2 regions of the Roseomonas haemaphysalidis genome follow, and region 2 is predicted to be linked to the other one. Evidence: riboswitches for the same ligand, from Rfam matches in the RefSeq annotation. Region 2 holds a riboswitch; the other holds the start of a gene.
The links. Region 2 has a riboswitch for thiamine pyrophosphate ahead of IAI59_RS12380 (ABC transporter ATP-binding protein). Riboswitches for the same ligand answer to the same signal wherever they lie in the genome.

Region 1 (14,798 bases), on a different replicon from region 2:
GTTCGTTGAGGCGCCACAACCCGACGGCGAAGATCAGCATCAGCACGCCGCCGCCCAGCAGGCTGAGCGGCGTGGCACCCAGCCGTTCGAACCACTGGGTGTAGAAATGAATGCCGCCGAACACGCAGGCGAGGTTGAGCAGCCAGCGCCGGTTGCTGCGCCCGGCCCAGATCGCCGCGCCGAGCAGCGCCAGCGCCCAGGCGATGCTGAAGGCATCCGCCGGCACTGGCCGCCACAGCAGCCGGAGCAGCCACGCCGCGTTGTCGCCCCAGAGCGAACCGACCCAGAAGCCCAGGTTGACCAGCAGCAGCGCCGTGCGCGCCGCGATGTCGGCCAGCCGCGCCCCCGCCGCGCGCAGCCGCTCGGCCAGCCCGTGCGCCGCCGCCGCGAAGCCCGAGAACGCCAGCACGGTGAGCAGCGGTTCTTCCGTCCCCAGGGCATAGAAGGCGTGGCCATAGGCTGTGCCGCTGCCCAGCATGCCGCCCAGCAGCAGCACCGCCAGCGCCACCAGCAGGCCGCTGCCGGCCAGCACGGCGCAGCCCGCGAACAGCGCCGCCACCAGCAGAAACGCAATGCGCGAATCCAGCAGCGGCACCTCCTCCGCCGTGCCGTCCAGCGACAGTTGCCCGCCGCTTAGCACCAGGATGCTGGCGCCCAGCAACAGGGCCGCGACCAGCACCAGGATGGTCGCCAGGACGGCCCAGCGGCGGCGGCCGGACAGCACCAGCCACGCGCCGCAGGCCAGCATCGCCAGCCCCAGCGGCACCGCGGTCAGGATGCTGGGCAGCAGGGCCAGCACGCCGCCGCTCACCGCCAGCACGCCAAAGCCGATCAGGGCGTTGACCAGCAGCGAGCCGGTGTCGCGCCGGCCGAGGCGGGCCAGCCGGTCGTGCTCCTGCCGCGTGATCTGGCCGTCCTCCAGCAGCCGCGACAGGTCGAGCGTGACCTTTACCATCCCATCCATACCCTTCCGATATGCCGCCAGGGCCGGCGGCGCGGCTTTGCGGCAGACTGATAGGGAAGTGACACTTCCGGCAAGTTGACATCACCCGCGCCAGATTGCCTTCTGCCCTGCAACGAACCACGCCGTCGGGACCGCCCGCCGTGCCCTGGGCAGGACATGCTGAGCACCGAACCCGCGCCAATGGCGGCCATCCGCCGCGCTCGCCTGCCCCGCGACGACCGCTTTGTCGCCGAGGCGGAGGCCCTGGGCTTCGGCTTTCATTCCCCGGACGGGCGCGAGTACTGGTGCCGCGATGCCTGCTACGTGCTGGACGCCCGCGTGGCGGAGCGCATGGCGGCGGCGGCCCGGGAGCTGGAAGCCATGATCGACGCCGCCGCCGATGCGGTGGTGCGGGCCGGCGACTACCGTGGCTTTGGCTTCTCCGATCGTCTAGCGCGGCTGGTGGAGGCCTCGCACCGCGCGGCGGAGCCGTCGCTCTACGGGCGCTTTGACTTCCGGCTGGCGCCGGATGGCGACATCAAGCTGTTCGAGTTCAATGCCGAAACCCCCGCCGCGCTGTTCGAGGCTGCGGTGGTGCAGCTCGCCTGGTTCGAACGCCAGGCACCGAACCTGCCCCCCGGCGCCGACCAGTGGAGTGCCATCGACGACGCGCTGGTGGCCCGCTGGCCTGCCCTGCGGCTGCCGCCGCGCATCCACTTCGCCGCCGAGCGGAACCGGGACGACGAGATCGCCCAGGTGGCCTACCTGATGGCCACCGCCCGCGCCGCCGGGCATGGCGCGGAATTCGTCGCGGTGGACGACATCTCCTGGCATGCGGGCCTCGGACGCTTTGTGTTGCCGGACGGCGGGCCGCTGGAAGCATGCTTCAAGCTCTATCCCTGGGACTGGATGGATGCCGAGGAAGGCGGGCCGCTGCTGCCCGCGCGCGGCACCCGGTGGATCGAGCCGGCGCGGCGCATGCTGCAGGCCAACAAGGCCATCCTGGCGGAGCTGTGGCGGATGTTCCCCGGCCACCCCCTGCTGCTGCCGGCCGCGCTGGAGCGCGGCGGGGTGGCGGGCGATGCCATCGGCAAGCCGGCGCTGGGGCTGGAAGGCCATGGCATGCTGGTGGACGCCGATGCCGGCGCCTCGACCGAGCGGGCGGAGGGGCTGCCACCCTCGCCCACCGTGTGGCAGCAATGGGCGCCGTTGCCGGCGCATGACGCGGGCGGCATGGCCGCCTATCCGGTGATGGGGGTGTGGTCCGTGGGCGGCCAGCCCTGCGGCCTGGGCATCCGCGAAGGAGACGGGCTGGTGACCACGCTGGAAGACCGCTTCGTGCCGCATATCCTGCTGTGAGGACCACCATGCTTTCGCTTCGCCGGCTGCGCGCCCCCACCCCCGGCCCGTTTCGCGACCGGCTGCGCGCGCTGGGCCTGCTGGAGCCCGGCGCCGCCGGCGGCGCACCTTATTGGAACACGGAGGCTGCCTACGCCTTGACCGCCGACGAAGCCGCCCGCTGGCTGCAGGCCGCCGACACCGTGCATGCCCTGTGCCTGCGGGCGATCGACGCGGTGATCGCGGCCGGCGACTACGCCCCCTTCGGCATCCAGAGCGCCAACATGGTTTCGGCCATCGAGCAAAGCTGGCGGGCGCGCGAAACCGCCTTTGTGGGCCGCATGGACTTCACCCTGGACGGAAACGGCGTACCCCGGCTGCTGGACTACGAGGCCGATGGCCCGGTGTGCATGCCGGAGGCGTCCTATCTGCAGTGGGAATGGTTTGAAAGCTGGAAGGCCGCGCATGGCGCCGGCGGCGAGGACCAGGAAAACCTGATCTACGAGAAGCTGCTCGACATGTGGCGCAAGCTGCGCCTGGGCGGTCGCCTGGCCATTGCCAGCGGCGGCGATGCCGACGGCGATGGCGCACCGCTGGACACCGCCGAGCGCTTCACCGCCGACTGGCTGGCCGACACGGCGGGCGAGGTGGGGCTGGACCTGCACCGCTGCGGCATTGCCCAGGTGGGATGGGACACAGAGGCGCTGCGCTTCACCGACGTCGGGGACGCGGTGCTGGAACTGCTGGTCAAGCTTTATCCCTGGCGTTGGATGGAGCGGGAACAGAACGTCGATGCCCTGCCCGCCAGCCGCACACGCATCCTGCCGCAGCCCTGGACACGCCTGCTGGCGGACAAGGCGCTGCTGGCGGTGTTGTGGACGATGTTTCCCGATTGCCCCTTTCTGCTGCCCGCGGCGCTGGAGCCCGGCGTGCTGGACGGGCCGGTGGTGAGCAAACCCCGCAGGGGCTGGGATGGCGAAGGCGTGTCGTTGCCTGGCCAGCCCGCCGCCACGGAGCATGGCCCCTTGCTGTGGCAGGCCCATTGCCCCCTGCCGCTGCTGGACGGCGTGCATGCCGCGCCCAGCGTGTGGATGATCGATGGCGCCGCCGCCGGGCTGTCGTTCCGCGAATCCCCCATGCCCGTCACGCGCATCGATGCGCGCTTCGTGCCCCACATCCTCGCCCCCTGAGCCGGAGCCGCAGACCGCGCATGCACGCCGTCGATATCCTCGACATCTTTCCCGCCACGCTGCTGGGCTTTCTGGTGGCTTTCACGCTGGGCGCGGCGTTCTGGGCGCTCGGCCTGATGCTGGTGTCCGCGGTGACGCCGCAAAAGGAACTGGCGCTGCTGCGCGCCGGCAACCTGCCCACCGCCATCGCCTTTGGCGGCAAGGCGGTGGGCATGGTGTTGCCCATCGCCGCCGTGGCGGGCAGCGCCGCCGGACCGCTGGACCAGGCCATCTGGTGCGCCGTGGCGGTGCTGGTGCAGTTGCTGGCGCACCTGTTGTTGTCCGCCCTGCTGCAGGGACGCCTGCGGGCGGAGATCGAGGCGGACGAGGTGGGCGGCGGCGCGGTGTTCATCGCCTTCATGCAGGTGGGCGCCGGCATTCTCAACAATGCCTGCATGGCGGGCTGAGCGGTGACGCACGCGCCGCCCCCGCGCCTTGGCCGTTCCCGCACCGTGCGGGCGGCGGCGCTGGTGACGGTGGGCCTTGCCGCGACAGCCTGCGACGAAGCGCCGCTCCCCGACACGCCTCTGGACGCCGCCCAGCGCCTGGAAGCCTGCGAGGCGGCGCATCGGCGCCTGTCCGCCGACCCGGCGCGGTGCCAGACGCTGGAACGCGTGGCGCAAAGCGAACAGGCGGCCACGCGCCCCCGCTTCACCCTTCGGGCGGATTGCGAGGCCAGCTTCGGCGCGGGGGCCTGCGAGGGCGGCGAACCCTCGGCCGGCAATCTGTGGCGGCCCGTGCTGGCCGGCTGGTTCGCCGACCCGCGAAGCGGCGACCGGCTGCCGGCCGTGCGGGACCGGCAAGGCGGCGTCTGGGCACTCGGCCCCCCGGGGCAGCAGCCGCAACCGGTCACGGACGGGCTCCTGCCGCCCAAAAGCGTCGGCCAGGATCTTGGCGGCACCAGCTTCGACCGCCGGGCGCCCGGCTATGACGACCGCGCGGACTGCGAAGCCGGCTGGGACCGCTGCGAGCCCACCGTCCTGCCCAGCCGGTTCACGGAACAACAGGGCTGCGAGGCCGTGTGGACCCGCTGCCAGGAACTGTCGCTGCCCGGCACCCGCATCGCCAGCGGCGGCGGGTCGGGCGGCGTCGTCGGCGGCCACGGCTGGTCCGGCCATTACAACCAGGTGTGGTTCAGCCACACCGGCTACGCGCCGCGCTGGCAGGGCTGGGGCTGGACCGCGGACCGCGCGCCCGCCGCAACCTATCGTCCCGCCGGCGGCGGCGTTGCGCAGGCCTGGGACAGCGGCGCGCGGCGGCTGGCGCCGGCGCGCAGCCTGGCCAGCATCGCGGGCGATGGCGGCGCGCTGTCCAGCCGCACCGAAACCGTGTCCCGCGCCGGCTTCGGCGCGACGGGCCGGTCTTATTCCTCCGGAGGCTGAGGCATGATGCACGAGGCCGGGGCGGCCACCTGGATGTCCGCGGCGCAGCGGCGGCTTTTGCTGGCCTTGCTGGGTGGCGCCGCCGCGATGGGGTTGGTGGGCTGGGCGGTGCCGCCTGCCGGGGCAGCCTTCTGGGCGGCGCTGCTGGGGGGTGCCGCCGCCGGGCTGGTATTCGGCTGGTGGCTCGGCGGCGCCGCGGCCGGGCAGCGGCTGGACCGCATGTTGCTGGGCCGCTTCGGCCCACCCGCGCCGGCCTGGGCGCCGTCCCACCCGGCGGCCATGGAGCCCTCCGCGCGCGAAGCGCTGGAACGCGCCGCGGTGCCGATGCTGCTGAGCCAGCTGCAGGAAGCCGGACGCAGCGGCGGCGCGCCGGCCACGGTGGAACCGCTGCTGGCCATGGCGCGCGACATCATGCGCCAGCCCGTGCCGCCTGCGCGCGAGATCACCCTCCTGGTGACCGCCCTGCCACCCATCGTCCAGGCCGCCGGGCGCAAGGACCGCGACGTGACCAGCGCCTGCGCGCTGTTGCAGGCCGCGCTGCGCAGCCGGGTGGAGGAACCCGACCTGTCGGCGCAGCTCGACAAGCTGCTGGCCGTTCCGGCCCGGCGTGGGCGGGGGCGGTCATGAGGCGGCAGGACCTGGACGGCGCCGTGCTGTGGATGCTGTCCGGCGCCCTGCTGCTGTTTGCCGCAGGCCTGCTGTTCGCCTTGTCCGCCTGGGACCGGGCGGCCACCGACCGGGCCTATGTGGAAGCCGCGGCGCGGGCGGAGCACGCCGGCTCGCCCGCCCTGCGGGTCTGGGTGCCGCAACAGGATGCCACGGCCACGGCGCGCCTGTGGCAGCAACAATGGATGCTGGACCAGCAGGGCGGCCAGCCGAAAGGCCGGCCGTGATCGCCGCGCTCGCCCTGGTGCTGGGCCTGCTGCTGCTGGGCTACGGCATGCTGCGCACCCTGCGGGCGGGGCGGCGGAAGCTGGCGCGTGACGAGGCCACTTGCCTGCGCATCGCCGTGCCGCCGCGTCAGAACCACCCGGTGCTGACGTTGCGGCACGGTCGCGACGTGCTGTTCGGCCCGGTGCGGGCGCAGTGGAACGCGCCCGCCAGCACCGCCATGGCCTGCGGCAACGCCACCCGCGACCCTGCCCTGCCGGGCGGCGACGTGCCCGCCGGGCGCTACCGGGTGCTGGACGCCGCCGACCTGTCCGGCGCGGCGGAGCCAATCCTCCGGGGACTGGGGCCGCTGGCGCTGATCCTGCGGCCGGACCATGGCGGGCGGGACATCCTACTGCATGGCACCCGGCGGCACGGGCCCGACTGCAACGGCGTGGCCATCCTGAACCGCACGCTGGACGCTCTGCTGCAGCAGCTTGGCGACCCGCGCGGGTTGCGCGTGGAGATCGAGCGCCGGAACATCCGGCGCAACGGCTGGGGCGGCACCGGCCGCCCGCCCGGCACGGCGAACCGCCGGGCCGGCCAGACACGGAAAGGATGACCCCTGGGATGTTGAAGCTTTGGCGGGGCGGAATGCCGCTGGCGGCCGCCCTGGCACTGGGCTGGGCGGGAGCCGCGGCGGCGGCGGAGCCGTCCTACGACACCTACGGCTCCTGGCTGATCGCCTGCGACAATGGCCTGACCTGCGAAGCCAAGGGCTTCGAGGACGGCGTGGCGGAACGGCCGGACCTGCGGCTGTCGCGGGCCGCCGGCCCCGACGCGGCCACCACCGTGACGCTGACGGTGCCCTTCACGGCGGAGCGCGACGCGGTGCGCGTGGACGGGCGCCCGCTGAGCCTGGCCGCCCCGGCCTGGACCGTGAAGCAGGAAGACGGCCTCACCACCTTTGCCGCCGACCAGCCGGCGGCGGTCGCGGACATGCTGTCGCGCATCCGCGATGCGGCCACCCTGCAGGTCGGCACGGAGGAAGAAGGCGTGGTGCCGCTGGCCGGAATGATGGCCGCGCTGCTGCGGATGGATGAGCGCCAGGGGCGGCTGGATGGCGTAACCGCCCTGGTGCGCCGTGGCACCGCGCCCGCCGCGCAGGTGCCCGCCGCGCCGACGCTGCCGGCGGTTCCGCGCTTCAGGCCCGCCACAGCGTTGAGCGAGGCACAGGGCAATGCCCTGATCCGCCGCGCCAAGCTGGCCAGCGCCGCGCGCTTCAAGGCCGAGGAATGCGAGGAGAACGATGCGCAGGAGGCCGATGCCACCGGTGCCTTCGCGCTGGATGAACGCAATGCACTGGTGATCCTGCCGTGCGGCATGGGCGCTTATCAGGGGTGGTCGCTGGTTTCCATCGTGCCGCGCACGGCGAACGGGGCACCCGTGCCTTTCCGGCCGGTCCTGCCGTTCCGGGGCAATACGCCGGAGAATTCCCTGACAGAGCCGTATTTCGATCCGGACACCGGCATCCTGGTGTTCAGTGCCAAGGGCCGGGGACTGGCGGATTGCGGCATCACGGCGGAATGGAGCTGGGACGGACGCCAGTTCCAGCTCAGGGGTGCCGCCTTCCAGGACGCCTGTGGCGGCAGCCAGCCCGGCGACTGGCCCACCCTGTACCGGTCACGGTGACCCAGGGCCTTCGCGACCGGCAGCGGCCGGGCGCGAGGCCCCGGCGACTGCCTTCTGCCGGCGTTACTTCAGGTGCTGGGCGAGATGCTTGTTCATCTCGAACATCGTCACCTTGGACTTGCCGAACACCTTGCCCAGCTTGTCATCCGCCAGGATCTCGCGGCCATCCTTGGGGTTCTGCAGCTTGTGTTCCTTGATGTAGGCCCACACCTTGCTGACCGCCTCGCCCCGGGCGAGCTTGTCGGAGCCGACCACCGCCGCCAGATCCTCGGACGGCTGCAAGGGCTGCTGCAAGGCGTTGGGCTTGCGACCCTCGGCGGGTTGCGCGACCTTCTTGGCCTTTACCGGCTTGGCTTCGGCGGCACCATCCTTGGCCTTCGCCGGCTTGGCGGCGGCATCAGCCTTTTTCGCCTTCACCGGCTTCGCGGCGGCGTCGGAATCTTTCGGCTCAGACGTCTTAGAGGTCGTCTTGGTGGGCATGGCCACACTCCTGATCTGTCACCCGCGGCGCCTGCCGATAACATGTCGGCGCAGGCAGCAGCGTAACGACGCCAAGGCTAGGCAGTTTCCGCCGTTCGCAACAAGCAAAACCCACCGGCCCTGTTGCGCTCGTCACCGGTCCAGCCCGTCGCGCCATGCCAGGGCGCGCTGCTCCGGCGCCGCGTGGCCCGTGATGTCCGATACCACGGCCACGCAATCGGCCCCGGCCACGAGGCAACCGGGGGCACGCTCCAGCGTGATGCCGCCGATCGCCACCAGCGGCAGCGCGCCGATGCGGCGCTTCCATGCCCGCAGCCGGTCCAGCCCCTGCGGCGCCCAGGGCATCACCTTCAGCGTGGTGGGATACACCGGCCCCAGCGCCACGTAATCGGGCCCGGCCGCCAGCGCGGTGTCCAGCTCCGCCTCGGAATGCGTGCTGAGGCCGAGGCGGAGGCCGGCGGCGCGGATGGCCGCCAGGTCGGCGTCCCGCAGGTCCTCCTGCCCCAGGTGGACGGCATCCAGCTTCAGGTCGATGGCGACGCGCCAGAAATCGTTCAGCACCAGCAGGGCGCCGTGCGCGCGGCACAGCGCCGCCGCTTCCGCCGCCTGGCGGCGCAGCTCGGCGTCCGGCGCGTCCTTCAGGCGGAGCTGGATCAGCTTCGCCCCGGGCACGAGCCGCCGCACCCAGCCGAGGTCCGGCACCACGGGGTAGAAGCGGGACGGCAGGCGCATCATGCGAACACCGCCGCGCCCACCACGGGCGTGGAAGGCGAGGCCATGTCGCGCGCCTCCATCGGGTCAGCCTCAAAGGCCAGGCGGCCGGACCGCACCGCCAGCGCCATGGCACGGGCCATGGCCACGGGGTCGCCGGCGCGGGCCACGGCGGTGTTCAGCAACACGCCATCGAAGCCCAGTTCCATGGCCGCCGCCGCGTGGGACGGCAGGCCGATGCCGGCGTCGACGATCAGCGGCACATCGGGAAAATGCGCGCGCAGGCTGCGCAGCCCGTAGGGGTTGTTGAGGCCGCGGCCGGAGCCGATGGGCGCCCCCCAGGGCATCAGCACCTCGCAGCCGGCATCCAGCAGCCGGCCGGCCACCACCAAGTCCTCCGTGGTGTAGGGAAACACCTGGAAGCCATCGCGCGACAGGATGCGCGCGGCTTCCACCAGCCCGAAGACGTCGGGTTGCAGGGTGTCGTCCTCGCCGATCACCTCCAGCTTGATCCAGGGCGTGCCGAACACCTCGCGCGCCATCTGCGCGGTCAGCACCGCCTCCTTCACGGAATGGCAGCCGGCGGTGTTGGGCAGCACGCGCGGCCCGAGGCCGCCGACCAAATCCCAGAATCGCTGGCCGGCGCCCGCGCCCTCCTCGCCCGCCGCGCCTTCCCGGCGCAGCGACACGGTGACCACGCCGGCCTCCGCCGCCCGGATGGCCTCCGCCATCACCGCGGGCGAAGGATACAGCGCGGTGCCCAGCAACAGCCGCGAGGACAGGTCGGTCCCATATGCCCGCATGGTTCAGCCCCCCTGCATGGGGCCGAGGATCTCGACCACGTCGCCCTCGGCAAGCCGGCATTCGGCGCGGCGCGCGGCGGGCACGAACTCGCTGCGCAGCGCGGTGGCCACGCGCGGGCCGGTGTAGCCCAGCTCCTCCAGCACCTCGGCCAGGGTTGCCGCCGCCACGCTGCGGGGCTTGCCGTTGACGATGATATTCATGCCGCTTCTCCTGGCAGGCCGGGGGTTGAGATGCCGAACACCGCCGCGGCGACCTGTTCGGCGAGCGAAGGCGAAAGCAGGAAGCCGTGCCTGAACATGCCGTTGACGCGCAGCACGCGGCCGTCACGGCGCAGCGCGGGCATGTTGTCGGGAAAGGCGGGGCGGATGTTGCTGGCGGCTTCCAGGATCTCGGCCTCGCCGAAGGCGGGGTGCAGCGCATAGGCGCCGTTCAGCAGCTCCATGGCGGATCGCGCGGTGATAGCGTGGCGCCCGGCACTCTCGATCATCGTGGCGCCCACCATGAACAGCCCTTCGCCGCGCGGTACGACGTAGAGCGGGATGCGCGGGTGCAGCAGCCGCACGGGGCGCGACAGCGACAGGCCGGTGCAGCGCAGCAGCAGCATCTCGCCACGCACGCCGCGCAGGTCGGGCAGCGCCGCCGCCGCAGCATGGCCGCGGCAGTCCACCACATGGTCGAAGCCGGCGGCATCGGCTTCCCTGAAGTCGCCTTCCCGGAACACCGCGCCACGGCCTTCCAGCGCCCCGGCCAGCGACAGCAGCGCCGCGCGCGGGTCCAGGTGCGCCTCTTCCGGAAAGAACAGCCCGTCGGCGAAGCGGCCTTCCAGCTCGGGTTCCAGCGCGGCGATGGCGGCAGCGTCGCAGCGGCGGTGGCCTGTGGTGCGGCGCGCGAAGCGGTCCAGCTCCCCCCGGTCCCGCCGCGCGGCCAGCAGCAGGCTGCCGCGGCGCAGCGTGCCCGGCACCCGCGCCGCCCACCAGCCGATGGCGGCGGCACCCGGCGCCACCAGCGCCGGCGGGGCATCGGCGGCCTCGCACCACGGCGCCAGCATGCCGCCCGCCACGTGGGAGGCCCGGCTGGCCGGTTCCGGGCGGTGCAGCACCGTGACGGCCGCGCCGCGCTCGGCCAGCACGGTGGCCACCGCCAGCCCGGCGACGCCGGCGCCGATCACCAGAACCCGGGGGGCGGTATCCGCTGTCTCAGGCATGGCCAGGGCTCCCTTGCGCTGGGCCATGCGGAATCGGGGGGAAAGAGAGCGGGCCTGGTGGCAGGCCGTTGTTTTCCATCCCTCCGCCGGCATGACCCGGATCAGGTTCGATGGGTTCGGCCTTGCCGTCTCAGCCCCCCGCGCGGAGGCACCCCAGGAACAACACCCCCAAGGTTAGCCGCTTCCGCCCGCCGCGCCAAATCCGGGGCGATCAGCCCACCCGCGCCCAGGCCCGCAGGTCCTCCACAAACAGCTCCGGCTCCTCCAGCGCCGCGAAGTGGCCGCCACGGGGCATGTCGGTCCAGCGGCTGACGGCGTAGCCCCGTTCCACCCAGCTTCGCGGCGGCATGGGGTTGCGCGGGTCCGGATAGCGGGCGATGGCGGTGGGCACCTCCACGCGGCGCCCGGGCGGCACCTTGCGGACCTCCTCCGCCTGCGCGCCGGCGTAGTACCAGGCGGCGGTGGTGAAGGCATCGTTCATCACGTAGATCATGATGTTGGTCAGCAGCCGGTCCATGCCGAACACGTCCTGCACGGGTCGTCCCCGCAGGTCGGCCCAGTCGTGGAACCGCTCCACGATCCAGGCCGCCTGGGCCAGGGGGTTGTCCTGCATCGCATAGGCCAGCGACTGCGGCTTGGTGCCCTGCAGCCGGGCATAGGCGCCGAGCCGCTGCTGGCAATCCTCGATGGCCGCCATCCAGGCCTGTTCCTCCGGCATCTGCGGCGTGGTGTCGGGCTGGGTCAGCAGGTAGTTGAGGTGGATCGCCTCCACCGCCCCGGCATGGTCCAGCGCCAGCCAAGCGGACACGCCCGCGCCCCAGTCGCCGCCCTGCGCCCGGAAGCGCGGGTAGCCCAGGCCGCGCATCAGCGCCGCGAACAGCCGCGCGGTGGTGCGGGGGCCGATCGGCGCCGCCGGCTTGCCGGAAAAGCCGAAGCCCGGCAGCGAGGGGATCACCAGATCGAAGGCATCCTCCGCCCGGCCGCCGTGCCGCGACGGAAAGGCCAGCGGCCCGATCACGTCCTGGAATTCCAGCACCGAGCCCGGCCAGCCATGCGTCAGCAACAGCGGCCGCCGCCCGCCGGCCTCGCCCACCACGTGGATGGCGTGGATCTCCATGTCCTCCACCCGGGCCATGAGCTGCGGGTGGCGGTTCAGCTCCGCGGCAGCGGCCGCGGCGTCGTAGCCATCGATCCAGCGATCGCGCAGCATGGCCAGGAAGTCCGGGTCGCAACCGTAGCGCCAGCCGGCTCCGACGGGTGCGCGGGGCAGCGGGGTGGCCTGCAGCCGCTCGCGCAGCCGGGCCAGGGCGGGCTCCGACCAGCGGACCTCGAAGGGGCGTGTTTCCATGGTGGTTCCTTTCGCTTTGGCTGCTGCTGCAACGCTCGTGGCGGGCCGGATTTGCTTGGCGCCGGTGCGGACCGGCTGGCGCGGCGTCTGGCTGCCATGGCTTTACTTCGCGGCCCGGCGCGTGCAGGGCTCAGCTTCCGCAAGCCGCTTTCAGACACGGACCCCGCATTGCCCATGCTGCCTGCCCTGACCCCCCGACGCCGCCGCCGCCTGCGCATCGTGTCCCGCAAGGGCGGGCGCCTCGCGCTGTTTGTCGCCGGGGGGCTGGTGGTGGGTGCTGCGGCGGTGGGCATCGCGCAGCTGGCGGACCATGCCAGCGCGCTGTTCGCCGCCACCACGGCGGGGCGCCCCTGGCTGGCCCTGCTGCTGACGCCGCTGGCCTTTCTCGCCTCCGCCTTTATCGCCCGGCGCTGGTTTCCCAACTCGGGCGGCAGCGGCATCCCGCAGGCCATCGCGGCGCGGCGGCTGCACGGGCTGGCGGCGCGGGAGCGGCTGGTGTCGCTGCGCATCGCGGTGGGCAAGACCCTGCTGCTGGCGGTCGGGCTGCTGGGCGGCGCTTCCATCGGCCGCGAAGGGCCGACGGTGCAGGTCGGCGCCTCCATCATGTTCGCGGTGGGGCGGCTGTCGCCCCGCCGCCAGCCGGGGCTGATCATGGCCGGCGCGGGCGCGGGCGTGGCGGCGGCCTTCAACACGCCGCTGGCCGGCATCGTCTTCGCGATCGAGGAAATGGGGCGCTCCTTCGACGAGCGCACCAACGGCATCGTCATCAGCACCGTGATCGCGGCGGGCCTGACCTCGCTCGCCATCCAGGGGGACTACACCTATTTCGGCACCACCGGCGCGGCGCTGGGCGGGTCGTGGCAGGGGTGGCTCGCCGTGCCGCTGCTGGGCATCGCGGGCGGGCTGCTGGGCGGCGGCTTCAGCCGGCTGCTGGTGCTCTTCGCCGGCGGGCTGCCGGGCCGGGCGGGAGCGGCGCTGAAGCGGCACCCGCTGGTGGTCGCCACGGTGTGCGGGCTGCTGGTGGCGCTGTGCGGGCTGGCGTCCGGCGGGGCGGTGTTCGGCACGGGCTATGCCCAGGCGCAGGCCCTGGTGCAGGGCGACGGCGAGGTGTCCGCCGGCTTCGGCGTGCTGAAGCTGCTGGCCACGCTGCTGTCCTCCGTCAGCGGCATCCCGGGCGGCATCTTCGCGCCGTCGCTGTCCGTGGGCGCGGGGCTCGGGTCCAACATGGCGGCGCTGTTGCCCGGCGCGCCGGCGCAGGCCCTGATCGTGCTCGGCATGGTGGCGTATTTTTCCGGCGTGGTGCAGGCGCCCATCACCGCCTTCGTGATCGTGGAGGAAATGACCGGCGACCACCACCTGGTGGTGCCGCTGATGCTCGCCTCGCTGATCGGCTTCGCCGCCTCGCGCCTGGTGTGCCGCGAGGGGGTGTACCATGCCCTGGCCCGCAACTTCGTGGCGGCGGAGGCGGCGCGCAGCCTGCCGCCCCCGCGCGGCGGCGCCTGACCGTCAGGTGCGGGCCGCGAAGGCCTCCACCCTGGCGGTGGGGCCGGCGACGATCAGCAGGTCGCCTTCGCGGATCAGGGTTTCCGGCAGGCCGGGCTCGAACCCGCCGCGCAGCCGCTTGATGCCCACCACCGTGACGCCCTGCTCGCTGCGCCAGCCGCACTGCGCCAGGGTGCGGCCCACGGCGCCGCGCGGCGCGCAGGTCTTGACGATGGCATAGCCGTCTTCCAGCTCGATGAAGTCGATCATCTTGCCAGTGACCAGATGCGCCACCCGCTCGCCCATGGTGGCCTCGGGGTAGATCACGTGGTGCGCGCCGGTGCGCTCCAGGATGCGGCCGTGCTTGCTGCCCAGCGCCTTGGCCCAAATGTCGGGCACGCCAAGCTCGTCCAGCGCCAGTACGGTCAGCACGCTGGCCTCGATATCCGTGCCGATCCCGACGATGGCGTGGCGGAAGTCATGCACGCCGAGCGAGCGCAGCGTGTCCCCGTTGGTGGCGTCCGCCTGCACCACGTGGGTCAGCCGGTCGGCCCATTGCTGCACCAGCTCGGCGCTTTCGTCGATGCCGAGCACGTCGTGCCCGAGGCGCAACAGCGATTCCGCGACGGCGCCGCCGAAGCGGCCGAGGCCTATCACGGCGATGCCGTCGGTCATGCCAGAGCTTCTAGCCAACGATCGGTCGCTCCTCGGGAAAGCGGTACAGGCGGCGGGTGCGGCGCAGCGCCAGGGCAGTGACCACGGTGACGGTGCCGACGCGGCCGACGAACATCAGCAGCATCAGCAGCCATTGCGCGGCGGGCGGCAGGTCGCCCGTGATGCCCGTGGACAGGCCCACCGTGGCGAAGGCCGAGATCACCTCGAACAACAGCACGCCGGCCGGGTGGTCCGTCATCGCCAGCATCGCCAGCGTGCCGGCGACCACCACCAGCATGGCCAGCGTTGCCACCGTCAGCGCCTGGCGCTGGAGGTCGGGCGGGATGCGGCGGCGGAAAGCGGAAACGTCCGGGTCGCCGCGCACCTCGGCCCAGACGATCAGCCCCAGCACCAGAAAGGTGGACACGCGGATGCCGCCGCCGGTGCCGGCGCTGCCGCCGCCGATCAGCATCAGCAGGCAGCTCAACGCCAAGCTGCCCTGGGTCAGCGCGCCGGTGTCGCCCGCGTTGAAGCCGCCGGAGCGGGTCATGACGGCGTGAAAGGCGGCGCTCAGCAGCCGGCTGCCGGCATCCATCGCGCCCAGCGTGCGGGGGTTGTTCCATTCAAACAGCAGCACCCCCGCCGTGCCCGCGAGCAGCAG
Region 2 (14,798 bases):
ATCAGGCGTAGCGGGACATCGCCAGGTCGGCATGCTCGATGTTGGGCCGCTGGCCGCCGACCAGATCGGCGGCCAGCTTGCCGCTGCCGCAGGACATGGTCCAGCCCAGCGTGCCATGGCCGGTGTTCAGGAACAGGCGGCTGAACTTCGTGGGGCCGATGATCGGCGTGCCGTCGGGGGTCATCGGCCGCAGGCCAGTCCAGAACTTCGCTTCCTCGTAGCGCCCGGCATCGGGGTACAGGTCGCGCACGGAATGCAGCAGGGTCTGCTTGCGTTCCTCGTGCAAGGACAGGTCGTAGCCCGCGATCTCGGCGGTGCCGCCCACGCGAATGCGGTCGCCCAGCCGGGTGATGGCGATCTTGAAGGTCTCGTCCATCACGGTTGACACCGGCGCGGCCATCGGGTCGGCGATTGGTACGGTGATGGAATATCCCTTCACCGGATAGACCGGGATCTTCAAACCGAGCGGAGCCAGCAGCTTCGGCGAATAGCTGCCCAGCGCCAGCAGGTAGCGGTCCGCCGTCAGGGTGCCGGCGCCGGTGACGACGCCGGAAATGTCGCCACCCTCGACCAGGATGCGCTCGATGGCCGTGCCGTAGCGGAACACCACCCCCTTCTCGACGCAAAGGGCCGCCAGGCGTTGCGTGAAGATCTGCGCGTCGCCCGTTTCGTCCTCGGGCAGCCGCAGGCCACCGACGAACTTGTCCCGCACCCGCTCCAGCGCGGGCTCGGCCCCGACGCAGCCGGCGGGGTCCAGCACCTGGAAGGGCACGCCGTATTTCCGCAACACCCGCAGGTCATCGCCGATATGGTCCAGCTGCTGCTGGGTACGGAACAACTGCAAGGTGCCCCGCTCGCGCTGGTCGTATTCGATGCCCGTCTCGTTGCGCAGGTCGGCCAGGGCGTTGCGGCTGTAGTCGGCCACCCGCACCATGCGGGACTTGTTGGTTTGATAGGCGGCCTCGGTGCAGTTGCGCAGCATCTGCAGCAGCCACGACCATTGGCGCGGGTCGAGGCGCGGCCGCACCACCAGCGGGCTGTGCCGCATGGTCATCCACTTCAGCGCCTTCTGCGGGATGCCAGGCCCGGCCCAGGGCGAGGAATAGCCGAACGACACCTGGCCGGCATTGGCGAAGCTGGTTTCCAGCCCCGCCGCCGGCTGGCGGTCCACCACCGTCACCTCATGCCCCGCCCGGGCGAGGTACCAGGCGGAAGTAACGCCGACCACGCCGGCGCCGAGAACGAGAACCTTCATCGCAGCCATGCTCCGCCACGCGCCGAACCTGGGCGCGAAAGCATGAGCGTAGTCGGGAAATCACGGCAGGTGGTTGCGATCAGCGGCAGACCATGCGATTTGCGCCGCTCAACCTCGAATTTTCTGCGGTTATGTCGAAGATTCTTCAACCATCCACCCTCGACCCGACCGACCGCCGCATGCTCCGGTTGTTGCGGGCGGATGGGCGGATCAGCAATGCCGACCTTGCCGCCGCCATCGGGTTGTCGCCCTCGGCCTGCCTCCGGCGGCGCCTGCTGCTGGAGGCGGCGGGGGTCATCCGGGGCTACACCGCCATCATCGAGGAGCAGGCCACCCAGGCCCGCACCGTGGTCATCGTGCAGATCACCCTGGAACGTCAGACGGAAGACGCCTTCAACCGCTTCGAGGCCGCCGTCCGGCAATGCCCGGAAGTCTGCGAATGCTATCTGATGACCGGAGCATCCGACTACCAGTTGCGGGTCGAGGCGCGGGACGCGGCGGATTACGAGCGAATCCACAAGGAGCAATTGTCGCGCATGCCCGGCGTGTCACGCATCCAGTCGGCCTTCGCCATCCGCACCGTGGTGCGCAGCACCCCCGCCCCGGGCACGGAGGACTAGCGGCGCGTCCCGGCTGCCGCCTATCCTGACGACCGCAACCAGGCCAGGATCTGCCGCATGTCGGGCTGGTTCCACGTCTCCGGGCGGATCTCCCGCCGGCAGTTCTGGCAGGAATACGTTTGGCCCCTGGCGGCGCTGTTCATCCTGGGCGCGATGCTGGACGAGATGCTGTTCACCGCCGGCATGGCGATGCCCGACCCGGACGGCGGGCTGGTCACCAGCTTGGCCGCCATCATCGGGGTGATCGGCATGGTCGCCGCCTTCGTCAAGCGGCTGCATGACCTCGGCCTGCCGGGCGGCTGGGTGGTGCTGATCTTCGGCTTGCCGGCCATCGGGCCGTTGTTGGCCCTTCTGCTGCTCGGCGGGCTGCCCGGTGCGCCAGGGAGCAACCGCTTCGGACCACGCCCCCCCGGCTAGACTCCCCGCCAGCCGCCCCACATCACGGCCAGCCGGTCCGCCACCCCGCGCGGCGGGGGCGGTGCCGCCGGGCTCCAGCCCCTGGCCAGCACGCGGCGCAGGTCCCGCTCCGCCAGGCGGCCGGGCAGCACCGCGGCCACGGCTTGGCGCGGCAGGCCGGACAGGTCGCGCCGTGCCTGCCGCAGCCGGGTCAGCGCGTCCTGCGCCAGCACCTGCGCCACTGCCGTGACCCCGGATGCGGAGGGGTCGCGCACCACGTCTTCCGGCGTCAACCCGTGCTGCCCGAGCAGGTCCGCCGGCAGCAGCGTGCGGCCCTGCGCGGCGGCGGGGCCAATGCCTCGCAGCATCCGTGCCATGCCCGAACACGCGCCCACCGCCTGCAGCGCCGGCACTAGGTTCGCCGGCGCGCCCAGCACCTGCCCGGCCGCCACGGCATGCCCGCCGCCGGTGCCGCGCAGAAAGGCCCAGAGCGCATCGGCACTGGGCATTTCCTCCTCCACCTCGGCTTCCCGCGCGTCGATCATCGGAAGCAGCGCATCGGCATTCAGCCGGCCCTCCCGGATGGCGCTGCACAAGGGGGCCGCGACCTCATGCTGGCGGGGCGGCGCGTCGCCGGCGGCTTCCTCCACCACGTCGCGCCACCATTGCAGGCGGATCAGCCCGGTCATGACGGTGCTGGTGACCGCCCTGGCCCAAGCCAGCTCATGGTCGAAGGCTGAAAGCAGAAACAGGGTTTCCCGCTGTGCGGGCGGCGCGAACAGGGCGCAAAGAAAGCGGTCCGGGTCATTGCGCCGCAAGCTGGCGGCGAGTTCGGAAAGCGGCGCGGGATCGGGCATGCGGGCGTTATGAACCGCCCGGGGCCGGAGGCAAACCCGGCCGCTTGCTTGACGTGCCGTGGGGGCACGCCTAGCTGTCACGGCGGTTACGAAACATCAGCCACGGCATCCGCCGCGGCCCGGACCATCGCACGGGAGTATCGCCACATGGCCTTCAGCCTGCCTCCGCTTCCCTATGACGCCTCCGCCCTCGCCGCTTCCGGCATGTGCCAGGAGACGCTGGAACTGCACCATGGCAAGCATCACCAGGCCTATGTCACCGCGCTGAACGGCCTGGTGGAAAGCAAGGGCCTCGCCGGCAAGACGCTGGAGCAGATTGTCGCCGAGGCCGGCAAGGCCGGCGCCGACGGCCTGCCGGTGCTGAACCAGGCCGGTCAGCACTGGAACCACACGCTGTTCTGGCAGGTGATGAAGCCGAATGGCGGCGGCGACAGCCTGCCCGGCAAGATCGGCGCCAAGATCAACGAAGATTTCGGCGGCCTCGCGCAGTTCAAGGAAGCCTTCAAGCAGGCGGGCGTCACTCAGTTCGGCTCCGGCTGGGCCTGGCTGATCATGGACCCGAGCGGCAAGCTGAAGGTCACCAAGACCCCCAACGGCTCCAACCCGATCGCGACCGGCGAGGGCACCCCGCTGCTCGGCGCCGACGTGTGGGAGCACGCCTACTACCTCGACTTCCGCAATGTCCGCCCCGGCTACCTCGACAACTTCCTGGCCAAGCTGGTCAACTGGGAGAAGGTCGAGGAGATCATGAACGCCGGTGGGCTGAAGTCCGGCCAGTCGGCCTGATCGCCTTTCGTCCATGAAAAAGGGCCGGAGGAAATCCTCCGGCCCTTTTTTTGTGTCCGCTGTCCGCCGGGTTCAGCCGGCCTTGGCGTCGTTCGCAGCCGTCGGGCGGATGACGCTGCCGATGGTGTTGCGCACCACGTTCAGCCGCGTGTTCGGCGCCACCTCGATCTCGATCTCCTCGGAGCCTTCCTTCACCTTGGTGACGGTTCCGAGAATGCCGCCGCCGGTGATGATGCGGTCGCCACGCTTCAGCGAGGTCAGCATCACGCGGTGTTCCTTGGCACGCTTCTGCTGCGGGCGGATCAGCAGAAAATAAAACACCACGAAGATCAGGATGAGCGGGGCGAACTGCAGGACCATGGCACTGGCGCCGGCAGCGGCGTCCTGAGCATAGGCGGGAGAGATGAACATCTTGGGGGGCTTCCGTCTTGCCGTGTGACGGGCGCGAACCTAGCCTGCCGGCCTGTCCAGTCAACCATGCCAGCCCAGTCCAAGCCTGGACGCCGGAGCGCAGCGTTTGTCCGAAGCGTCGTCCCACCCCTTGTTGCCCACCCTCGCCCGCATCGCCCAGGCCCTGGAACGGCTGGCCCCGCCGCCGGCTGGCAGGCCCGACCTGACGGTCGCCGACGCCTTCGTGTGGCACCCCGCCTCAGGCCAGGGCGCCCCTGCCCGGCTGCAGCCGGTGCGGCAGGTGGCGGCGGTGGAGATCGGACTGCTGCAGGGCGTGGACCAGCAGAAGCGGCTGTTGACGGAGAACACGGTCCGCTTCGCCCGCGGGCTGCCGGCCAACAACGCCATGCTCTGGGGCGCACGGGGCATGGGCAAGTCCTCGCTGGTCAAGGCGGCGCACGCGGCCGCCAATGCCGGGCTGCGGGGCGGCCTCGTCCTGGTCGAGATCCAGCGCGAGGATATCCGCACCCTGCCCGAGCTGTTGAACCTGCTGCGCGACAGCCCCCGGCGCTTCCTGGTCTTCTGCGACGACCTGTCCTTCGAGCGGGAGGACCAGGACTACAAGGCGTTGAAATCGGTGCTCGATGGCGGCATCGAAGGGCGCCCCGCCAACGTGCTGTTCTACGCCACCAGCAACCGCCGCCACCTGATGGCGCGCGACATGATCGAGAACGAGCGCAGCACCGCCATCAACCCGGGCGAGGCGGTGGAGGAGAAGGTCTCGCTCAGCGATCGCTTCGGGCTGTGGATCGGCTTCCACAACGCCGACCAGTCCACCTTCTTCGCCATGGTCGAGGGTTACGCGGCATCTCTCGGCCTGGATGTCCCGCCGGAGGAACTGCGACGGCAGGCGGTGGAGTGGTCGGTGACGCGTGGCGGACGGTCGGGCCGCGTGGCCTGGCAGTTCATCATGGATCTCGCCGGGCGGCGGGGCGTGGCCCTGCCCGCCCGATGACCGACGCCCCGGTGCCACGCCAGCCGGCCCGCCCGCGGCCCAGGGGGGCGCAGCGGCGCGATGGTCGGTTCCTCAATCCCGATGGCAGCCGCGCCGGGCCGAGCGGCGCGGAACTGCGGCGATTGTTCGCCGAGCGGAACCAGGGCACGCCCTGGCCCAGGCAGGTGCAGGACCCGCCCTTCCCGCCGCCGGCCTTGCCGCCGGAAGGACATGTGGCGATTACCTTTGTCGGCCATGCCACCTTCCTGATCCGGTTCCATGGCGGCCCGACCCTGCTGACCGATCCGATCTGGAGCGATCGGTGCAGCCCCTTCTCCTTTGCCGGCCCGAAGCGGGTCCGGGCACCGGGGCTGGACCTGGACGCGCTGCCGCCGGTCGATGCGATTTTGCTCAGCCACAACCACTATGACCACTGCGACATCCCTACCCTGCGGCGCCTGCAAGCGCGCGGCACGACCCGGATCGTGACCGGACTGGGCAACGCGAAGCTGCTGGCCAAGCACGGGCTGCGGGACGTGCTGGAACTGGACTGGTGGCAGGACGCCGCCCTGCCGGGCGGGGCGGTGGCGACCTTCCTGCCGGCGCGGCACGTCGGCGCCCGCAGCTTGTTCGACCGCGGGCGGACGCTGTGGGGCGGCTTCGCCATCCGGGCCGGCGGCGGGCGGCTGCATTTCACCGGGGATTCGGCCTGGGGCGCGCATTTCGAGGAGATCGGCCACTTCGCCGGTCCGTTCGACGTGTCGTTGATCCCGATCGGCGCCTATGAGCCGCGCTGGTTCATGCAGCAGGTCCACATGAACCCGGAGGAAGCCGTGCGCGCCTTTCAGGCCCTGCGCACCCGGCAGGCCCTGGCCATGCACTTCGGCACCTTCAAGCTGACCCAGGAAGCGATCGATGCCCCCGCGCACGCTCCGGGCGTGGCGCTCGCCGCCGCCGGCATCCCGGCGGAGGACTTCGCCCTGCCGGGCTTCGGCCAGACGTTCGTGGTGCCCCTGACGTTTGGCTAGGGGGCGTTGCCGAAGATGCGCTGCCGCACCTGGTCGCCTGGGTGCAGGCCCAGCCGCTCGGCGGTTCCGGCGGCGAGCTCCAGCGTGGCACGGACAGGGCCGCGGCTTTCCACGGTGGCGAGGCTCAGCGGCACCGTGCGCTCGGCGATGCGGCGGATGCGGCCATCGGCGTTGATGAACACCATGTCCAGCGATGTGATGGTATTGCGCATCCACATGGCGCTGTCGCGCGGCGCGCCCCAGTCGAACAGCATGCCGCCGTCCGGCTTCACCTCCGGGCGGAACATCAGTCCCACCGTTTGCTGGTCGGCGGTCAGGGCCATCTCGACTTCGAAGTCGTGGTGCGTCCCGTCACGGGTGACGATCACCAGCTTCTCGGTCGGCAGGGCCGGCTGTGGCCCCGTCTGGGCCCGGGCAGCGGTGATCATGGGGAGGAGCGCTGGCAGGGCCAGCAGGAGGCGGCGGCGCATGCGCATGCTTATGCCACGGCCCCGCCCGCCACGGGCAGCCCTTCCAGCGTCGCCGCCGCCAGATGGCGGATTTCTAATCGAACTGGTCCCTCGCGCGGGGCATCCCGCAGGGTAGTGAACCAGTGTTCCGGCGGGTTGCGGCCTGCCGCGCGGCCGTACACCAGGCCCCGCAGCACCGACTCCGTCGCGAAGGGCAGCCGCACCGGTGGCTCCCGCCCGTTCAGCACCCCCCAAATGCCGGCCCAGCACCGCCCCACGGACCAGGGATTGTAACCACCGCCCCCCAGCACCAACAGCCGCGGTGCCAAAGGCATCACCGCCCGCACCACGGCCCAATAAGCGTTGTTGGAGAGCGACAGCTTGGCGAGCGGGTCTTCTTCCAGCGAATCCGCACCGCATTGCAGCATGATCGCCTGGGGCCGCAGATGCTGGGCCACCGGTAGTATGGCGTGACGGAGCAGCCAGTCCATCTCGCTGTCGTTGAGCCCCTGCGGCACCGGGATGTTGCGGGCATGGCCGCCGGCGCGGTCCGCCAAAGCGCCCGTGAAGGGCCAGCGCCCGGCCTCGTGCACCGACAGCGTGAAGACGCGCGGGTCATCGGCGAAGGCATCCTGCACCCCGTCGCCGTGATGCGCGTCGATGTCGATGTAGAGGATGTTCGTTAGCCCCTGGTCCAACCAGGCCAAAAGTCCCAGCACGGCGTCGTTCAGATAGCAGAACCCGCTGGCCCGGTCCGCCCGCCCGTGGTGGGTACCGCCGCCGGGCACATGCACGATGCCTCGCTCCGCGAGCAGCCGCGCCGCCAGGATCACGCCGCCGCAGCCCGTGGCGGGTCGGCGGAACACTTCGCGGAACACCGGGTTGCCATGCGCCCCGATGTGGTGCCGCTCCCGGACCTCGGGCGGCACGGCCTGCGCCGCCTCGGCCGCCTGCAACGCCGCCACGTAGTCCGGCGTGTGGAAGCGCCGCAACTGCGCCGGCGTCGCCATGGGGCTGTCGATAAAGCGGGCCGGGTCCAGCCAGCCGAGCGTGCGGATCAGGTCCACCGCCGTGGATACACGCGGGATCGCCAGCGGGTGCTTCGGTCCATAGGAGGAGCCGCGATAGATCTCGGACGCGATCAGCAGCGGACCGGCATCGGTGGTCGACAGGTGGTCCACGGGGCGGTCGTCCTTGCTGCTGGGGGCCAAGCCGTTGGGAACTTGCATCCAACGCGCGGCCGTGCCTAGAAGCCGGCATCCGGGGGGAGCCTTTGTTGAGGCTGAGAGGCAGGGATAGGCCCTGCGACCCCTTGAACCTGATCCGGGTCATGCCGGCGAAGGGATCGGAGGTTTCGCATGGCGGCCATTGTCGCGCCCGGCCTGGGCGTGTCCCTTCCCGTGATCCGCCTTGGCGGCCGCGCCATCCTGGATGCCTGCGAGCTGCATTTCGCCGCTGGCCAGGTCACGGCGCTGCTCGGCGCATCCGGCGTCGGCAAGTCCACCTTGCTGCGGCTGCTGGCCGGCCTGATCCCCTTGCCGCCCGAAGCGCGCCTGCTGCCGGATGACGGCCGCCCCCTTGCCGGCCGCATCGCCTGGATGGGGCAACAGGACCTCCTGATGCCGTGGCTGGACCTGCGCGCCAACGTCATGCTCGGCGCCCGGCTGCGGGGCGAGCGCCCGGACCGCGCCCGCGCCGACCGGCTGATCGCGGCGGTGGGGCTGGCGGGGCGGGACACCGCCCGCCCGGCGGAACTTTCCGGCGGCATGCGCCAGCGCGCCGCCCTGGCCCGCACGCTGATGGACGACCGCCCCTTCGTGCTGATGGACGAGCCGTTCAGCGCCGTGGACGCCCCCACCCGGCACCGGCTGCAGGGATTGGCGGCCGAACTGCTGGCCGGCCGCACCGTGCTGCTGGTGACGCATGACCCGCTGGAAGCGCTGCGCATGGCCCACCGCATCCTGGTCCTGCGCCCGGGGCCAGGGGGCGCCGTGGCGGAGGAGCTGCCCCTGCCCCCCACGCCGCCGTTGCGCGCCGCGGCCGACCCCGCCGTGCTGGCCGCCCAGGCCAAGCTGCTGGAACGCCTGTCGGAGGCGGCATGAGGGCCATCATCGCTGCCATCGGCCTGCTGCTGGCGTGGGAAGGCTTCGTGCGCTGGACGGCGGTGCCGCCTTTCCTGTTGCCCTCCCCGCTGCGGGTCTGGAACGTGTTGTGGACGCGGTGGGACCTGCTGGTCGGCCATGCCGGCACCACGGCCACCGAGATCCTGCTGGGCCTTTTGTTCGGCAGCCTGCTGGGCATGGCCACCGCACTGCTGCTGACCGCCTGGCGCGAGGGGCGGCGCTGGCTGCTGCCGCTGCTGATCGCCAGCCAGGCCATCCCGGTCTTCGCCATCGCGCCGTTGCTGACCCTGTGGCTGGGCTTCGGCATGGCCAGCAAGATCGCCATGGCCACCATCATCATCTTCTTTCCCGTGGCCACCGCCTTCTACGACGGGCTACGGCGGACGGAGCCGGGGTGGCTGGATCTCGCCGCCACCATGGGCGCCAGCCGCGCCGCTGTGCTGTGGCGGGTGCGGGTGCCGGCGGCACTGCCGGGCCTCGCGTCCGGCCTGCGGGTGGCCGCCGCCGTGGCGCCGATCGGCGCGGTGGTGGGGGAATGGGTCGGGGCCTCCTCGGGCCTCGGCTACGCGATGCTGCAGGCCAACGGCCGCAGCCAGACTGACGTGATGTTCGCCGCCCTCGCCATTCTGGCCACCATGGCCATGGCGCTGTGGTTCGTGACCGACCTCCTGCTGCGCAGGGCCCTGCCCTGGCAGCCTGATGCCCTTCTCGATGGAGCAGACCGATGAGCCTGATCACCCGCCGGGCGCTGCCCGGGCTGGCCGCCCTCGCCCTGCCGGCCTCCGCCGCCATGGCGCAGACCACCCCGGCGGCGCCCTCGCCCGCCAAGCTGACGCTGATGTTGGACTGGTTCGTCAACCCGGACCACGCGCCCATCGTGGTGGCGCAGGAGGGCGGCCACTTCGCCCGGGCCGGGCTGGAGGTGCGCATCATCGCCCCCGCCGACCCCAACGACCCGCCCCGGCTGGTGGCCGCCAAGCAGGCGGATCTCGGCGTCTACTACCAGAAGAGCCTGCACCTGGCGGTGGACCAGGGCCTGCCGCTGGCCCGTGTCGGCACCCTGGTCGCCACGCCGCTGTCCACGCTGACGGTGTTGCGGGACGGCGCCGTGAAAACGCTGGCAGACCTGAAGGGCAGGAAGATCGGCTTCAGCACCGCGGGGTTCGAGGAGGTGGCGATCGACACCATTCTCGGCACCGTCGGGCTGTCGTCGAAGGACGTGACGCTGGTGAACGTCAACTTCGGCCTGTCATCCGCCCTCATGTCCGGGCAGGTGGATGCCATCCTGGGCGGCTTCCGCAATTTCGAGCTGCACCAGCTCGACATCGAGGGCCGCCCCGGCCGCGCCTTCTACCCCGAGCAGCACGGCATGCCGATCTATGACGAGCTGATCTACGTGGCGCACAAGGACCGCGTGCGCGACCCCGTGCTCCGCCGCTTCATGGACGCCCTGGAAAGCGCCACCACCTTTCTGCTCAACAACCGCGAGGAAAGCTGGAAAATGTTCATCTCCGGCCCGCGCCGCGAGCTGGACAACGAGCTGAACCGCCGTGCCTTCGCGGATACGGCGGATCGCTTCTCGCTCAGCCCGGCGGCGCTGGACCGCAACCGGTATGAGCGATTCGCGAAGTTCCTGCAGGGCCGCAAGATGATCGGCAGCGTGCCACCGGTGGAAAGCTATGCGGTGGAGCTGCCGCCGGCCTGAGGTGTCAGCCGCGCTGCGGCATCGCCTCTGGCACCACCGTCGCCACCAGCGTGGCGTCCAGCGACTCGTAGGCGTGGTAGTCGATGGTCTGGTACAGCTCGGCCCGCGTCTGCATGCGGTCCACCATGTTGTGCGTGCCGCCGTCCTGACGGATGGCGGCATACAGCTGCTCCATCGACTTCGCCGCGACGCGCAGGTGGCTGACCGGCCAGATCACCATGGAATACCCCATCGCCTCGAATTCCTCGGCGGTGAAGAAAGGCGTGCGGCCGAACTCAGTCATGTTGGCCAGCAGCTTCACGCCCGGCATGCGCCGGGCGAATTCCTGGAACATCTCGCGCGTGGTCAGCGCCTCGGGGAAGATCGCGTCGGCGCCGGCCTCCAGGTACAGCTTGGCGCGGGCCACGGCGCCATCCATGCCTTCGCTGGCAGCGGCATCCGTGCGCGCGATGAGATACAGGTGGCGGCGGGCCTTGCGAGCCGCCGCCACCTTGGCCGCCATGTCCCGTGCATCGGCCAGCTTCTTGTCGTTCAGGTGGCCGCACTTCTTGGGCAGCAGCTGATCTTCCAGGTGTACCGCGCCGGCGCCGGCCTCCTCAAAGGCGCGGACCATGTGCATGACGTTGAGCGCCTCGCCATAGCCGGTGTCGCCATCCACCAGCACCGGCAAGCCGGCGGCGCGGGACACCTGGCGGATGTGCCAGGCGACGTCATCCACCGTGATCATGCCGAGGTCGGGGATGCCCATGGTCGCTGTCATGGCGGCGCCGGACATGTAGAGCGCCTCGAACCCCGCCTTCTTCGCCAGGAGCGCGGCGATGCCGAGATGCGCCCCTGGCATGCGCAGGATCTGCGGGCGCTCCAGCAGCGTGCGGAACCGCTGGCCGGCGGGGGCGTCGGGCAGGTCATCGGCGATGAGGTAGGGCATCGTTTTTCCTTGAGGGACGTTTCGCCCACACCTAACACCCGGCCCGGCCCTCGGCCATGGCCGCGGGGGCGGGCTTTGCGGGCGGGCCATCCGGCCTTAGCTTGATCCTGACCGACACGACGCGAACCGCCGCAGGCGGACCGAACCTCTGGGAGTAGCTGCCATGGAAATGTCCGGCGAACGGCGCATCGAGGCGCCCCGCGCAACCGTATGGCAGGGCCTGAACGACCCCGAGGTGCTGCGCGCTTCGATCCCGGGGTGCGAGACGGTGGAACGGACGGGCGACGATTCCTTTCAGGCCCGCGTAGCCGTGAAGCTGGGCCCGATGGCCGCCAAGTTCGCGGGCAAGATGCAGCTCACCAACATCAACCCGCCCGAGTCCTACACCATCGGCGGCGAAGGCAACGGCGGTGCCATGGGCTTCGCGAAGGGGGGCGCCGACGTGGCGCTACGCGAGCTCGGCCCCACGACGACGCTGCTGACCTACAACGTCAAGGCGCAGGTGGGTGGCAAGATGGCGCAGCTGGGTGCGCGGCTGATCGACAGCACCGCCAAGCAGATGGCCGACCAATTCTTCGACCGCTTCGCCGCCTATGTCTCCACCCCGGCCGAGCCGGCGGCGGCACCGGCTTCCCAGGACGCCCCCGCCACGCCCCGCCCGTCGCACGAGGCTGTGCTGCCCGAGGGCACGGTGCCGACCCCTGCCCCCGGCACGGAGATCGGTGACTCGTCGCCGCTGGAGCGCCTGGGCTCGGCGACCATCATCGGCGCCGGCCTGTCCGAGCATGCGGGCGACAAGCCGCCCGGCATGGAAGGCGGCCAGCAGCCCGTGTCGCCGCGCGGCTACGCCCCGCCCCGCCCGGCGAGCCAGCCCGCCGCGCTGTCGGTCCTGTCGCTGGTGCCCACCGAGATCTTCGGCCTGCCTTTGACCTTCTGGGGCGGCACGCTGATCTGGCTGGTGCTGCTGGTCGTGCTGTTCCTGCGCGGGTGATGCGGATGACCCCGCCCGCCTCGGTGGAAGCCACGGAGCAGTTGCTCGCGGCCGGCGGCTACGTCGCCGACCGGGCGTTGGCGACGACAGTGCACCTCGCCTTGGCGATGGGGCGCCCGCTTTTTCTGGAAGGCGAACCGGGCACCGGCAAGACGGAGATCGCCAAGGTCCTGGCCGCGGGCCTCGGCCGGCGCCTGGTACGGCTGCAATGCTATGACGGCATGGACCTGTCGGCCGCAGCCTATGAATGGAACCATGCCCGGCAGCTGATGGCCATCCGGCTGGCGGAGGCGAGCGGGGAAGCCGATCGGGCCAGTCTGGAGGCCGGCATCTACGACCGGCGCTTTCTGCAGGAACGGCCGCTGCTGTCGGCGCTGACCGGCACCCCGGCGGTGCTGCTGATCGACGAACTGGACCGGGCGGACGAACCGTTCGAGGCATTTCTGCTGGAGATCCTGGCCGACTTCCAGCTCTCCATCCCGGAAATCGGCACCATCCGGGCGGAAACGCCCCCCATCGTCGTGCTGACCAGCAACCGAACGCGCGAGGTGCACGATGCGATCCGCCGCCGTTGTTTGTACCATTGGGTCGACTACCCCGACGCTGCCCGGGAACGCGCGATCCTGGACCGCCGGGCCCCCGGCCTGCCGGCCAAGCTGTCGGCACAGGTCGTGGACTTCGTGCAGCGCGTGCGGGACGGCGATTTTTTCAAGTACCCCGGGGTGGCGGAGACCATCGACTGGGCCACGGCGCTGGGGGCCCTCGATGCCACCGAACTGGAGCCTCTCCTGGTCGACGATACCCTGGGGGCGTTGCTGAAGTACCAGGACGACATCGCCAAGCTGCGCGGCGCCGAGGCCGCCAGGCTGCTGGAAGCCGTCAAGGCCCCGCCGGCCGTGACCGTTCCGTTCTGATTATGCCCGGCGGCGGCGCCCTCGCCGGCAACCTGCTTGGCTTCGGCCGGATGCTCCGCCGGGCCGGCCTGCCGCTGGGGCCGGCCGAGCTGCTGGCGGGTGGCGAGGCGCTGACCCGGGTGGACATCGGCGACCACCGCCAAGCCAAGGCAGCCCTGCGCGCGACACTGGTGCATCGGCGCGAGCACTTCGAGATCTTCGATCAGGCTTTCGACCTGTTCTGGCGGGCACCCGACCCGTCAGCACGCGGCGCCACGGAAGCTGGCGAACAGCTCGACCGTGCACCCGCCGCCGCCCGCCGCGTATCGGAAGCGCTGGGCAGCAGCGCCACGGCCGCACCGCCGCCACCCGGCGAAGCCAGGCTTGACGCCGTCCTGACCGTCAGCGGCGGCGAACAACTGCGGCGAATGGACTTCGACGCGATGACGGCCGCCGAGATCGATGCCGCGAAGCAGGAGATCCGCCGCCTGGTGCTGCCGTTGGACGCGCGCCCGACCCGCCGCTTCCGACCCGATGCCAACGGCCGCCGCGCCGACCTGCGCGCTACGCTGCGTGCCAGCCTCCGCCAGGGTGGAGAAGTGCTGGATATCCGCCACAGCAAGCGGGTGACGCGTCCGCCACCCCTGGTGGTGATCTGCGACGTGTCGGGAAGCATGTCGCGTTACGCGCAGATTCTACTGCATTTTGTTCATGCGGTGACCAATGACCGGGACCGTGTGGCGAGCTTCCTGTTTGGCACGCGGCTCACCAACATCACCCGGCAGCTGCATCACCGCGACGCGGAAGTGGCCTTCGAGATGGTGGGCCAGGTGGTACCCGACTGGTCCGGCGGCACCCGCATCGGCGAGGCGCTGGACCGCTTTAATCATGACTGGTCGCGCCGCGTGCTCGGCCAGGGCGCCGTCGTGCTGCTGATCACCGATGGGTTGGAGCGTGGCGGGGCCGAGGAACTGGCCCGCCTGGCAGCCGCCACGGACCGGCTGCGGCAATCCTGCCGGCGGCTGATCTGGCTCAACCCGCTCTTGCGCTACGCCGGCTTCCAACCGAAATCCCAGGGCGTGCGGACGATGCTTCCCTTGGTTCATGAGCATCGCCCCGTCCACAACATCGATAGCCTGCGGTCGCTGGTGGAAACGCTGTCGGCGCCGCATGCCCGCGGGAGAATGCCATGAGCGCCCATGCCGCGACCAACCAGGAGGATATCCTGGCAACCGCCGCCGACTGGCTGGCGGAGGGTGAGACGGTGGCCATCGCCACGGTTGTCGAGACCTGGGGCAGCTCACCTCGCCCGGCCGGCTCGCAGCTGGCGGTGACGGCGTCCGGTCGCATGGCCGGCAGCGTGTCGGGGGGCTGCATCGAGGG

Region 1: linked by a shared signal. The riboswitch ahead of IAI59_RS21330 (FAD-dependent oxidoreductase) and the one ahead of IAI59_RS12380 (ABC transporter ATP-binding protein) in region 2 are both predicted to bind thiamine pyrophosphate.

What each region holds. Positions count from the first base shown of each region.
Region 1 is NZ_CP061179.1:350,589-365,386, forward strand. Features, by position in the region: gene IAI59_RS21265 (hypothetical protein) at 1-955, opposite strand, end outside; gene IAI59_RS21270 (glutathionylspermidine synthase family protein) at 1,121-2,302, shown strand; gene IAI59_RS21275 (glutathionylspermidine synthase family protein) at 2,311-3,471, shown strand; gene IAI59_RS21280 (DUF350 domain-containing protein) at 3,492-3,917, shown strand; gene IAI59_RS21285 (DUF1190 domain-containing protein) at 3,921-4,892, shown strand; gene IAI59_RS21290 (hypothetical protein) at 4,896-5,519, shown strand; gene IAI59_RS21295 (hypothetical protein) at 5,516-5,785, shown strand; gene IAI59_RS21300 (hypothetical protein) at 5,782-6,384, shown strand; gene IAI59_RS21305 (DUF1176 domain-containing protein) at 6,393-7,454, shown strand; gene IAI59_RS21310 (SWIB/MDM2 domain-containing protein) at 7,518-7,871, opposite strand; gene IAI59_RS21315 (thiamine phosphate synthase) at 8,067-8,669, opposite strand; gene IAI59_RS21320 (thiazole synthase) at 8,666-9,448, opposite strand; gene thiS (sulfur carrier protein ThiS) at 9,452-9,649, opposite strand; gene IAI59_RS21330 (FAD-dependent oxidoreductase) at 9,646-10,653, opposite strand; TPP riboswitch at 10,714-10,819, opposite strand; gene IAI59_RS21335 (epoxide hydrolase family protein) at 10,865-12,001, opposite strand; gene IAI59_RS21340 (chloride channel protein) at 12,176-13,504, shown strand; gene IAI59_RS21345 (potassium channel family protein) at 13,508-14,158, opposite strand; gene IAI59_RS21350 (TrkH family potassium uptake protein) at 14,169-14,798, opposite strand, start outside.
Region 2 is NZ_CP061177.1:2,665,084-2,679,881, forward strand. Features, by position in the region: gene IAI59_RS12325 (MetQ/NlpA family ABC transporter substrate-binding protein) at 1-1, shown strand, start outside; gene IAI59_RS12330 (D-amino acid dehydrogenase) at 2-1,255, opposite strand; gene IAI59_RS12335 (Lrp/AsnC family transcriptional regulator) at 1,387-1,875, shown strand; gene IAI59_RS12340 (DUF805 domain-containing protein) at 1,933-2,292, shown strand; gene IAI59_RS12345 (phytoene/squalene synthase family protein) at 2,289-3,128, opposite strand; gene IAI59_RS12350 (superoxide dismutase) at 3,276-3,914, shown strand; gene yajC (preprotein translocase subunit YajC) at 3,987-4,325, opposite strand; gene IAI59_RS12360 (ATP-binding protein) at 4,432-5,319, shown strand; gene IAI59_RS12365 (MBL fold metallo-hydrolase) at 5,316-6,326, shown strand; gene IAI59_RS12370 (DUF192 domain-containing protein) at 6,323-6,796, opposite strand; gene IAI59_RS12375 (acetoin utilization protein AcuC) at 6,805-8,004, opposite strand; TPP riboswitch at 8,029-8,138, shown strand; gene IAI59_RS12380 (ABC transporter ATP-binding protein) at 8,134-8,877, shown strand; gene IAI59_RS12385 (ABC transporter permease) at 8,874-9,626, shown strand; gene IAI59_RS12390 (ABC transporter substrate-binding protein) at 9,623-10,603, shown strand; gene prpB (methylisocitrate lyase) at 10,608-11,531, opposite strand; gene IAI59_RS12400 (SRPBCC family protein) at 11,695-12,522, shown strand; gene IAI59_RS12405 (AAA family ATPase) at 12,522-13,436, shown strand; gene IAI59_RS12410 (vWA domain-containing protein) at 13,439-14,608, shown strand; gene IAI59_RS12415 (XdhC family protein) at 14,605-14,798, shown strand, end outside.